One region of the Mesorhizobium sp. M1403 genome, then DNA from elsewhere that is predicted to be linked to it. Evidence: predicted binding sites of a transcription regulator. Region 1 holds the regulator's gene; the other holds the start of a gene.
The links. The regulator PhoB, encoded in region 1, activates phosphate uptake and scavenging genes when phosphate is short. The targets are predictions, from matches to a motif close to TGTCATNNANCTGTCAT.
Positions count from the first base shown of each region.

Region 2: the regulator PhoB is predicted to act here: its motif matches at 2,833-2,849, upstream of NKH01_RS15675 (esterase-like activity of phytase family protein).

Region 1 is NZ_JAMYKY010000017.1:66,572-72,684, reverse strand. It holds gene pstB (phosphate ABC transporter ATP-binding protein PstB) at 1-583, shown strand, start outside; gene phoU (phosphate signaling complex protein PhoU) at 616-1,323, shown strand; gene phoB (phosphate regulon transcriptional regulator PhoB) at 1,340-2,029, shown strand; gene NKH01_RS24060 (ROK family protein) at 2,039-3,283, opposite strand; gene xylF (D-xylose ABC transporter substrate-binding protein) at 3,570-4,610, shown strand; gene NKH01_RS24050 (sugar ABC transporter permease) at 4,753-6,084, shown strand; gene NKH01_RS24045 (ATP-binding cassette domain-containing protein) at 6,099-6,113, shown strand, end outside.
Region 2 is NZ_JAMYKY010000008.1:57,392-63,504, reverse strand. It holds gene NKH01_RS15685 (MATE family efflux transporter) at 1-119, opposite strand, end outside; gene NKH01_RS15680 (L,D-transpeptidase) at 319-1,107, shown strand; gene NKH01_RS15675 (esterase-like activity of phytase family protein) at 1,255-2,733, opposite strand; gene NKH01_RS15670 (TIM barrel protein) at 2,980-3,969, shown strand; gene NKH01_RS15665 (sugar ABC transporter substrate-binding protein) at 4,011-5,069, shown strand; gene NKH01_RS15660 (sugar ABC transporter ATP-binding protein) at 5,126-6,113, shown strand, end outside.

The sequences.
Region 1 (6,113 bases):
GAAGCAGACAGCCGAGGGCCAGGTGCTGCTCGACGGCAAGAACATTCTCGACCGCTCGCAGGATCTCAATCTCCTGAGGACCAAGATCGGCATGGTGTTCCAGAAGCCGACGCCGTTCCCTATGTCGATCTACGAGAACATCGCCTTCGGGGTCAGGCTCTATGAGAATCTCGGCAAGTCCGAAATGGACGGCCGCGTCGAACAAGCGTTGAAGCGGGCCGCGCTGTGGGGCGAGGTCAAGGACAAGCTCAACGCCAGCGGCTTGAGCCTGTCAGGCGGCCAGCAGCAGCGGCTTTGCATTGCCCGCACCGTGGCGGTGAAGCCGGAAGTCATTCTGCTCGATGAGCCGGCTTCGGCACTCGACCCGCTGTCGACCGCCAAGATCGAGGAGCTGATAGACGAGTTGCAAGCCGATTACACGATCGTCATCGTCACCCACAACATGCAGCAGGCGGCGCGCGTGTCGCGCCAGACCGCCTTCATGTATCTGGGTGAACTGGTCGAGTTCGACCGGACCGAGAAGATCTTTACGTCGCCCCGCGAGAAGCGCACGCAGGATTACATCACCGGCCGCTTCGGCTGAGCCGTTCCGATCATGCATATAAGGACAGGACCATGGGCGAACACACAGTCGCTTCTTTCGACGAGGATCTCGAGCAGATCAGCAAGCTGATCCGCGACATGGCCGACCTCGCCGGTTCGATGGTCGGCGGGGCGACCAAGGCCCTGTTGAATTCTGACAACGTGCTGGCGCAACGCGTCGTTTCCGACGATGCCATCATGGATGCGCGTCAACGCGAACTGGACGACCGCGCCATCACCCTGATCGCCAAGCGCCAGCCGATGGCCCACGATCTGCGCCATGTCGTCGGGGCGATCCGCATGGCCGGCGATCTCGAACGCATCGGCGACCTTGCCAAGAATATCGCCAAGCGTGTGAGTGCGGTCGGCCTTAGCGTCACACCGCGCGACCTATCGCATTCCATCGATGCGATGGCGCAGCTGGTGCTCATCCAGGTGCAGGGCGTCATCGAGGAGTATGCTGCAGGCGATGCGGCCGCGTTGGCCAAGCTACGCGCCGCCGACGAGCGCATCGACGTCAAATATACGTCGGTGTTCCGCGAACTGTTGACCTACATGATGGAAGACCCGCGCAACATCACCGCTTGCACGCATCTGCTGTTCTGCGCCAAGAATCTGGAGCGGATCGGCGACCATGTCACCAACATCGCCGAAAATGCGTATTATGTGCTGACCGGCGAGCAATTGCCGGTCAATCGTCCGAAGCAAGACGAAACGACAATGTCCGCACCGGCGACATGATGGGGGTGCCCAGCCGATGATCGCACCACGCATAATGGTGGTGGAGGACGAGGAGCCGTTGGGTGTGCTGCTCCGCTACAATCTCGAATCCGAAGGCTACCAGGTCGAGGTGGTGACACGCGGCGACGAAGCCGAGATCCGTTTGCAGGAGAATGTGCCCGATCTTCTGGTGCTCGACTGGATGATACCAGCGGTTTCCGGCATCGAGCTCTGCCGCCGGTTGCGGGTGCGCCCCGAAACCGAACGGCTGCCGATCATCATGCTGACCGCGCGCGGCGAGGAGAGCGACCGGGTACGCGGTCTTTCGACCGGCGCCGACGACTATCTGGTCAAACCGTTTTCGACACCGGAATTCATGGCCAGGGTCAAGGCGCTGCTGCGCCGCGCCAAGCCGGAAGTGCTGTCCAGCGTGCTGAAGGTCGGCGACATCGTGCTCGATCGCGAATCGCACAGGGTGTATCGCAAGAAGACCGAGATCCGGCTCGGGCCGACCGAATTCCGGCTGCTCGAATTCATGATGCGGCATCCGGGCCGCGTCTTCTCGCGCAGCCAGTTACTCGATAATGTCTGGGGCGAGACGATCTATATCGACGAACGCACCGTCGACGTGCATGTCGGGCGGCTGCGCAAAGCCGTCAACAACGGCCGCATGCCTGATGTCATCCGCACCATCCGCGGTGCCGGCTACGCGATCAGGGAAGATTGACCCGCCCAGTCAGGCTACGTTCTTTCTGACGCCGGGCCTCATTTGCGCGCCCGGCGCGAAAATCTGCTGGTCGACGAAGCTTAACGCCCGCATTGCACAGCCTTCGCGGATCAGCGGCAATTCGTTCGGCTCGGTATCGAAGGAGATCGAGCCCGAATGCTGGCCGCCGGCGGTCTGGGCGATGGCCTTCCGCAAGGCCGGCTCGATCAGATCAAAGGCGGCGGCACTGGCGCCGACCATTGCGACCGGTGCCGGATCGATCAGCGCGAACAGCGAGCCGAGACCGAAACCCAGCGCTTCGCCGGCCTTGCGGTAGGCTTCGCGTTCCGGCCCGTCCTTCTCGCGCGCCCGAACCGCCAGCGCGCGCATGTCGGCGTCGCTGACGTCGGCGACCGGTTGGCTGTCTTCGCTCATCTGCGTGGCGTTGCGCCAGATGGCGTAATTGCCGGCATAGGCCTCGATGCAGCCGCGCCGCCCGCAACGGCAGAGCGCGCCGCCCGGACGATGGATCATGTGGCCAAACTCGCCGCCCGAGGAATGCGTGCCGGTGAACAGCTCGCCCTTCAACACCAGCCCCATGCCGATGCCGTGCGAAAGCAGGATGGCGATGAAGTCGTCGCGATAGCGATCCGGATCGCGCCAGCGCAAAGCCACCGCCATCATATTGCAGTCGTTCTCCACCGTGGCCGGGATGCCGAATTCATCTTCCAGCATGTCGGCAAAGGCGATGTCCGTCTGCGGCGTGATCGGCGACCACAGCATGGCGCGTGCAGGGGAGTCGGTAATTCCCTGAATCGCCAGGGCGATGCGGGCGACACTGCGGACGTCAAGATCTGGATCGTCCAGCCGGCGCCGGACGATGGCCATGCATTCGCGGATCAGTTCGTCGCGCGGCATGGTCAGCGTGTCCAGCCGGCGCTGTTCCTCGGCGACCACCTGCCCCGCATAGTCGATGATGGCGGCCGACAGGAAATTCAGCGACAACACCACGGTCAGCACCGCCGCCGCTTCCGGATTGAGGGCGAGGCCGACCTGCGGACGACCGCGTTTCAACGAAACGGGTTCGCTTGCCTTGCTCTCGGCGAGGATGCCTTCCCGTATCAGGTCGGAGGAGATCGCCGATATGGTCGAATGGCTGAGGCCGGTGGTTGCGGCGATCTCCGTACGCGATGGCTGGCCGGCCCGGCGCACGGCCGAGATCACCATCGCCCGGTTGCGCCGGCGCAAATCGTCATGGCGGATTCCGACCGACATCGTTTTGCTTTCCTCCCGGTTTGCCGCGGCCGCTCATGAACCGGAAGCCGTCGGTAATGCCGACAAATAGTGTCAGATGAGGCAAATAGTGTCAGATGCAGGTGGCGCTGTCATCGTTTATTCCGAAGCTCGAAAAAACTCGCAGCAACATCAAAATCCATCAGAATCGATGTTGACAGCAGCGGGAGATCGGGCCAGTATTTTTTCGAGGCTCGAAAAAATTAGCGCCTCTAAGCTGGCCTTTGGGGCCAATTGGTCACGCCGTACGCGGCGCAGGGAGGATATGATGAAGAAATTCACGACCGCCATTCTGGCGGGTGTCGCCATGACGCTGGCGCTTGCGTCGGTGGCGCAGGCTAAGGACAAGGTCATCGGCGTTTCCTGGTCGAACTTCCAGGAAGAGCGCTGGAAGACCGACGAAGCCGCAATGAAGGCGGCCATCGAGGCCGCAGGCGACAAGTATATTTCCGCCGACGCACAGTCCAACCCCGGCAAGCAGCTCACCGACGTCGAGAGCCTGATCTCGCAGGGCGCCAACGCACTGATCATCCTGGCGCAGGACGCCTCGGCGATAGGGCCGGCCGTGCAGAAGGCGCTGGACGAAGGTATTCCGGTTGTCGGCTACGACCGGCTGATCGAGAACAAGGACGTCTTTTACCTGACCTTCGACAACAAGGAAGTCGGCCGCATGCAGGCCCGCGACGTGTTCAAGGTGAAGCCGGAAGGCAACTATGTCTTCATCAAGGGCTCGGGCGCCGATCCGAATGCCGATTTCCTTTTTGCCGGTTCGATGGAAGTGCTGAAGGACGCCATCGACAGCGGCAAGATCAAGAATGTCGGCGAGGCCTATACCGACGGCTGGCTGCCGGCCAACGCCCAGAAGAACATGGAACAGTTCCTGACCGCGAACGACAACAAGGTCGATGCGGTGGTCGCCGCTAACGACGGCACTGCCGGCGGCGTCGTCGCCGCACTGACGGCGCAAGGGTTGGCTGGATCGGTTCCGGTCTCGGGCCAGGACGGCGACCACGCCGCGCTGAATCGCATCGCGCTCGGCACACAGACGGTCTCGGTGTGGAAGGACGCGCGCGAGCTCGGCAAGAACGCCGCCGAGATCGCCTCGCAATTGGCCGACGGCAAGCAGATGACCGACATTGCCGGCGTGAAGGATTTCACCACGCCCGGCGGCAACACCGTAAAGTCCCTGTTCCTGACCCCGGTCGCCATCACCAAGGACAACCTCAACGTCGTCATCGACGCCGGCTGGATCAAGAAAGAAGAGGTCTGCGCGGGCGTGGCGGCGGGCGCTGTTCCGGTCTGCAACTGATCCGAGTTTCCGAGAAGTCCGAACGCCGCGGCCGCTTGCCGCGGCGTTTTTTCAAGAAAGAATTGTTTTTCCGCTTCCGGCGGATAACTTCTAGGCTGCTTCCGGCATCCGCGGCAGACGGCAACCCGGCGGGAGAAACATCATGACCGACACGACTTCCAACACGCCGGTCGACAGCTCGACGGCAGACCGGGCGCGGGAATCGGAGCTCGGCGTCGTTGCCCGATTTCTCAAGGCAACCGAACTCGACACGCGCATGCTCGGCATGGTCGGCGCGCTGCTGGTCATCTGGGTCGGGATCCACATACTGTCGGGCGGGCTCTTCCTGACGCCGCGCAATCTCTGGAACCTTTCGGTGCAGACCTCGTCGGTGGCGATCATGGCGACCGGCATGGTGCTGGTCATCGTGATGCGCAACATCGATCTTTCCGTCGGCTCCGTGGAAGGCGTGATCGGCATGGTGATGGGCGTGGCGCAGGCCGAATTCCTCGTCCGCATCATGGGATTTCAGCTTGGCAGCCCCTGGCTGTGGGTCATCGCACTGGCCGCCGGCCTGGTGCTCGGCCTGGCTATCGGAGCGTTTCAGGGTTTCATCATCGCCTATCTCCAGGTTCCTGCCTTTATCGTGACGCTCGGCGGATTGCTGGTCTGGCGCGGCATGGCATGGCTGATCACCAGCGGGCGCACCGTTGCGCCGCTGGACAGGACCTTCCAGCTGATGGGCGGCGGACCACGGGGCTCGATCGGCGCCACCTGGAGCTGGATCGTCGGTGTCCTCGCCTGCGCGGCCGTTGCCTTCATGCTCTTCAACGGCCGCTCGCAGCGCAAGCGCTTCAACTTTCCGCTGCGCCCTGTCTGGGCGGAAAGCTTGCTCGGCGTGATAGCCTGCGCCGCCATCCTCGGCGCCGTGTGGATCGCCAATTCCTATCCTTGGCCGGTCGGCATCGTACGCCAATATGCCCAGCAGAACGGCATCACCGTTCCCGAGGGCGGGTTGTTCATCGCCCACGGCATCGCCATACCTGTGCTGATGGCCGTGGCCGCGGGCATCGTCATGACCTTCATCACCAGACGCACCCGTTTCGGCCGCTATGTCTTTGCCATAGGCGGCAATCCGGAAGCGGCCGAACTCGCCGGCATCAACACACGCTGGGTCACCATGAAGGTGTTCATGATCATGGGCGTGCTGGCCGCGATCAGTGCGGCGATCGCATCGGCGCGCCTCAACGCGTCGACTAATGCGCTGGGGACCCTGGACGAGCTGCTGGTCATCGCGGCGGCCGTGATCGGCGGCACGTCGCTCGCCGGCGGCTCCGGCACGGTGCTCGGCGCCATGCTCGGCGCGCTTTTGATGCAATCGCTGCAATCCGGCATGGTGCTGCTCGGCATCGATTCGCCGCTGCAGAGCATCGTTGTCGGCGCCGTGCTGGTGGTCGCGGTGTGGCTCGATACCGTCTATCGCAAACGGGTCTAGTGAGGAGAACGAGCATGGCAGACAGGACC
Region 2 (6,113 bases), on a different contig from region 1:
TTGAGCGACTGCAGAACATTGGAGCCGAGCACCGGCAGGGCGAACAGCAGCAATGTACGCGGGATAGGTCCACTGGTGAGGTCGCTGGTCCGCCGGCGTGCGGGCATCTTGTCGTCCATGGCAGGCAACTCGGCGAAGCCTTATCTTGAGTCCGGTCCGCAATGATTGCCGATTTAACGAGACAGGTCGACGCAGCGTTGCGAATTCCGCCTGGCGTGCCTTGATCCAATCATGTTCTCAAAGCTTCCGGAATCGTATATTGATCCTGCACGCGTGGGGCCGCATCTTTCCTGGATCTCATGGGCAAGCCGGGGGTTCATGTCCGATATTCCGCTGTTTTTTGAGCGCCTGAACCGGCGTGCGTTTCTTGGTGCATCCGCTTTGGGCGCGGCCTCCGTGGCTCTTTCGGCGTGCACCACGACGGACGTAGCGGCGCCGCCAGTGACCGCGGCGCCAAGCGATCCGGCTTTCGGCGATGCCGCAAGTATGTATGCGGCGCGCGTCGACGAGGGCTATCAACTGCCGGCAATCCCGGTAGCCAAGGTCGATCCGAAATTCGTGCGCCAAATCGTGTCCGATCCGACCGGAGAAAAACCCGGCACGATCGTCGTCGATACCTCCGAGCACTTCCTCTATCTGGTGCGCGACGGCGGCAAGGCAATTCGCTATGGCGTCAGCCTCGGCAAGGCCGGTTTCGGATGGACCGGCAGCGCCGTGGTTCAGGCGAGGAAGAAGTGGCCGGTCTGGACGCCGCCGCCGGAGATGATCCAGCGCCGGCCGGAACTGGCGAAATACAAGGACGGCATGCCGCCCGGCCCGCACAGCCCGCTGGGCGCACGCGCGCTATATCTCTTCCGCGACGGCAAGGACACGATGTACCGGCTGCACGGCACGCCGGAGTGGGATTCCATCGGGAAGAACGCTTCCTCCGGCTGTGTGCGCTTCATGAATCAGGACATTATCGACCTCTACAGCCGCGTCGACGGCGTCGCGCCGGTCTTCGTGCGCCCGAACCTGTCGGCCGCCGGGAAGATCGCCGCCGTGTCGGACAGGACGGCCGAGCCGATCGATGCGGGCGTGCCAAAGGACGCGGAGATGTTGAGGTAAGTGCCTTCGACGGATCATCAGTCTTAGGTTTTGCAAACCCACTAGAACACAATCCTTGTGCCGGCGAGCCGCAACTGAAGGGCCCGACCGTTCGATCGTGCCAGGCAGGCGGACGCGTTCGGCGCGTCCGCCTGCCTGGGGGTGTCGCTACTTCCCGGCGAGGCCTGGAAGCGTGACCTGATAGACCAGGAACATCGTGTCGACATCGGCGCCATCTTCGGCCTTGTAGGCCGCGCCGACCTGGAAGCCGTCCTGGGTGAGAAAGTCATTGTCGTTGGCGACGAACAGGAAATAGTCGTCGGGCCGTGTTGGATCGAGGACGCTCACCACCGACATCGCCTCCCACTTCTCCGAAAGGTTGTTGCGGTCATTGGGCGCGCCATTGTGCAGCCCGAAGCGGCCGAGCTCGGTCTTGTCGTTGATGTCGATGAACGGCGTCAGCTTGGCCGGCGTCACCGAGGGATCGAGCTCACCTTTGGGCGCAACCGGCTTGTCCTTGTCGAACTCGGTGCCGGCGATGTCGGTTGCCGCCGACACATCGACGACGCTGATCTCGCGATAGAGCGAGGTGTCGCCCTTCACCCCCTGGCCGTTGCCGCTGTCGCGAGCCAGCATCAGGAAGGTCTTGTCCGACAGAGCCACGATTTCGCTCTGCGCGGCAATCTTGGTCTTGCCCTTGGCATCGGTGAACACCGGCAGCGGCACAACATATTCATGCGCAAGCTTGAGTTGGGCCGGATCCGAGGCATCGTAGACCAGCGCGCGCGTGTTCTGGCGCGTCGAAGCGGAATCGCCGCCATCCTGTCTGGGGGCCGATTGCAGCACAGCGATCAGGAACTTCCCGTCCGGCGTCAGTGCCATGCCTTCGAGGCCCTGGTTGTTCTGACGGCCGGTTTCGGGATCCGTCGGATCTGGGTCTGCCGCGCCCGGTCCCGGATTGCTGGACGCGAAGTTCGGCGTTCCATGACGCATCGGGACAAGCGCCGCCGGCGACTGCGTTGCCGACATCAGACGCCCATCGGCGGAGAAGTGGTAGATGTTCGGACCATATTCGTCCGAGATGAACATGGTGCCGTCGGGCAGCCGCACGATCGCCTCGTTATCGAGCGCGAGCTTGCCGTTGGCTTCGGGCAGGATCGGCATGTCGTCGGTCGCGGCGCGCACGCCGTTGAGCGGATCGAGGCCGGTTGCGTCGGCGCCCTTGTCGTCGGTCAAAAGCATGGTGTCGGCAAGGGTTGCCTTGAGGCCCGACTGTTCCTGGCCGGCGGCTGGTGCCGCACCCGGTGCGATCGGGGCGAATTCGATGGCAATCGTGTTGATGCGCGGACGGTAATCGGTGGTGCCGACGACATTGTAGCCGCGGTCCGGCAGCAGCCATAGCGAGCCCTTGTAGCCATCGGCGCCATGCGTCCAGCCGGCAGCGTCAATCGCCATGCCCGAGCCGGAGCCAAATGTCTCGCCGAACCTGTCTTTCTGGCTGGCCGGGATGCGGCCGACGCCGACCAGGCCCTTGTTGACGAAGTTGGCGCCGCCGACGGTCGCGGCGTTTTCTGCCAAGGCCGGACTCAAGGCGGTGAACATCGCGAGCGCGACAGCGAGGGGCGCGGTTCGGTGCAGGTTTTTCATGGATATCCTCTTTGAGACAAAGCTGCCGGGATCTGAAAAGCGCCGCGTCGCATCGAGAATGCCGCGAAAGCCTTCGGAGAAGCGATCTAGGACGCGAACATGATACTTGCGTGACAGTGCTGCGCTTGCCTGGCCTCGTGTGGTCGCAACTGGCCTGTGCATGGCGAATCGTTGCTATCGAAAGAGCAATTAACAACTTTACAAATAACCATTCTTATGTGAAGTTATGACAATGAAAGGTCACCGATGACAGTCTGTCGTTTCGCCACCCGCCTCAATTCCTTTGCCTCGCGGCCACAGGCCGAGTGGCCTGATCTTGTTGGTAAACCGTCCATGCTGCAAATGGCGGCGCGTGCGGCGAAGGTTGCGGAATTGACCGATCTCGACCTCAACTTCCCCGATCATGTCGATGAAAAACCTGCGGAAATGGCGCGCAAACTCAGCGATCTCGGGCTTTCCATCAATGGCTTCGCCATGCGCTACTACTCTAATCCGGCCTTCAAGCTCGGCGCCTTCACCAATCCGGATCCTTCCGTTCGCCGCGAGGCCATCGACCTGACCAAGGCCGGCATCGACGCCGCGCGCGAGGCCGGCGCCAGCCTGATGACATTGTGGCTCGGGCAGGATGGCTTCGACTACGCCTTCCAGGCTGACTACGCAACACTCTGGCAACACGAAATCGATGGCATTCGTGAAGTAGCGGCGCATGATCCGGGCTGCCAGATTAGCCTTGAATACAAACCCAACGAGCCGCGCTCCTACAGCCTGATGCCCGATGCGGCGACGACATTGCTGGCGATCCGCGAGATCGGCCTGCCCAATCTCGGCGTGACGCTCGATTTCGCTCACGTGCTCTATGCCGACGAGCAGCCGGCTTTCGCTGCCGCCCTCATAGCACGGCACAGCAAGCTGCTCGGCGTGCACCTCAACGACGGCTACGCCAAGCGCGACGACGGCCTGATGGTCGGTGCCGTGCACACGCTGCAGACGATCGAGCTGCTCAGGCAGATCCGCCGCGACGGCTATGCCGGGGCCATCTACTTCGACACGTTCCCCGACATGACCGGGCTCGATCCCGTCCACGAATGCGAAGTCAACATCGCCACCGTCAAGCGCATGCTGCGCGTCGTCGAGCGGCTGGAAAAGGACAACCGCCTGTCAGCCGCCGTCGATCGTCAGGACGCGGTCGGGTCGCAGGCCATCATCCAGGAAGCCATGCTCGGGCCGGACAGCTGAGGCCGGCGCCATCACCGTTTTTCAACAAGGGAGGAAAGACCATGAAATTTCTGCTCGTCACCGCTACCGCTGCCCTGATGACGCTGTCCATCGGCTCGGTGTTTTCCGCGGATCTCGCGCCGCTCAATTCCGACACCGAGAAGGATCGCATCGACTGGTCGCAGCTCGAGGCCAAGTTCGGGGCTTTCCCCAAGCTGCCCGAGGGCACCAAGGCGGGTGCGGTCTCCAAGACGCTGACCAACGAATACTGGCGCTCGCTGGGTGAGGGCTACAAGTCGTTCGGCGACCGCATCGGCGTGCCCGTCGTCTACCAGGCGGCGCAGAGCGAGGGCGACCAGCTCGGCCAGCTCACCATCGCCGAAGGCCTGGTCACGCAAGGCTACAACGTGCTGCTCGTTTCACCGCAGACCGACTCCAATTTGCAGCCGATCATGGAACAGGCCAGGGCCGCCAACGTGCCGGTGGTCAACGTCAATGACGCGGTCATCCCGCAGGCCGAGTACTATGTCGGCAATGTCCAGCGCGACAATGGTGTGCGTGTCGCCAAATGGTTCATCAAGAACCGGCCGGATGGCGGCAAGGTTGCCATCGTCGAAGGCCAGGCCGGCGTCTACGCCGCCGTCCAGCGCACCGACGGCTTCAAGAGCACGATCACTGAAGGCGGCAAGTTCGAGGTCGTCGCCAGCGTGCCGGGCAACTGGGATCGCCAGACCTCCTACGACGCGGCCACCAATATCCTGCAGCAGCACCCCGACCTGATCGGCTTCTATGCCAATAATGACGGCATGGCGCTGGGCATCGTCGAAGCGGTCAAGGCGGCCGGTCTGCAGGACAAGGTGGCCGTCTTCGGCACCGACGGGATTTCCGACGCTTATGCCTCGATCCGGGCCGGCGAGCTGACCGGTACCGTCGACAGCTTCCCGGTGCTGACCGGCGAGGTGGCGCTGGAATCGGCGCTGCGACTGGTGGCTGGGCAGAAGCTGCCGCGTGTTGTTGCCACCCCGCAGGCGCTGATCACCAAGGACAATGCCGACCGTTACTCGGGCGGCGGCGACGCCGTGCGCAAAGCGCTGCTCGAGGACGCGGCAGCAGGCCAATAGAGCAGGGCGGCGGGTGCCGGCCTTGGGTCGGCACCCTTGCTTGGAGAACCGAAGCAATGTCAGCGCGGCTGCAATTCGAGGGCATTTCCAAGCTGTTTCCGGCCGTGCGGGCGCTGAGCGACGTGTCCTTTTCGGTCGGCGCCGGCGAAATCCATGGCCTGCTTGGCGAGAACGGCGCCGGCAAGTCGACGCTGCTGCGCATCCTGTCGGGCGTCTACCGGCCGACAGCGGGAAGCGTTTTCATCGACGGCAGGCCGGTGACGCTGAACAACCCGGTCCAGGCGCGGGCCGCGGGCGTCGCGATGATCCATCAGGAATTACAGCAGGTGCCACGTCTCAGCGTTGCCCAGAACATGTTCCTGGGCCATCCGCTGACGCGCGGCGGCGTCTTCGTCGCACGGCGCGAGCAGGAGCGCCGCGCTGCGGAAGCCCTGGCCGCCATCGACCCGACCATCGATCCGGCAGCCCCGCTTGGCTCGCTGAAGGTGGCGCAGCGGCAAATCGTCGAGATTGCCCGGGCGCTGCTCGACCGCGCCAGGATCGTGGCGATGGACGAGCCGACATCGAGCCTCACGCCGAGCGAGTTCGAACGGCTGGCCGAAGTGATTGCGGGCCTGGCGCGCGACGGTGTCACGGTCGTCTATGTCTCGCACAAGCTGGATGAGGTGTTCGGCATCTGCCAGCGCGCCACCATCATGCGCGACGGTGTCGTGGTCGAAACCGTTGATCTCGCGCAGGTGTCGGAAAAGGCCGTCGTTTCGATGATGGTCGGCCGCGAACTTGCGCAGGAACAGCACCGCTCGCATGCTTCCAGCGAGATCAGGCTGAGCGTGCGTGGCCTGGCCTCGGCGACCAAGGTCCATGACGTTTCGTTCGACCTGCATCGCGGCGAGGTGCTGGGCATTGCCGGGCTGGTCGGCTCGGGCCGCACCGAGCTGCTGCGGCTGCTGGCCGGCGCCGACCGGGTCTCATCAGGCACAATGGAGATCGACGGCAAGGCGACAAAACTTTCCAGTCCGCGCGACGGCATCGCCGCCGGCATCG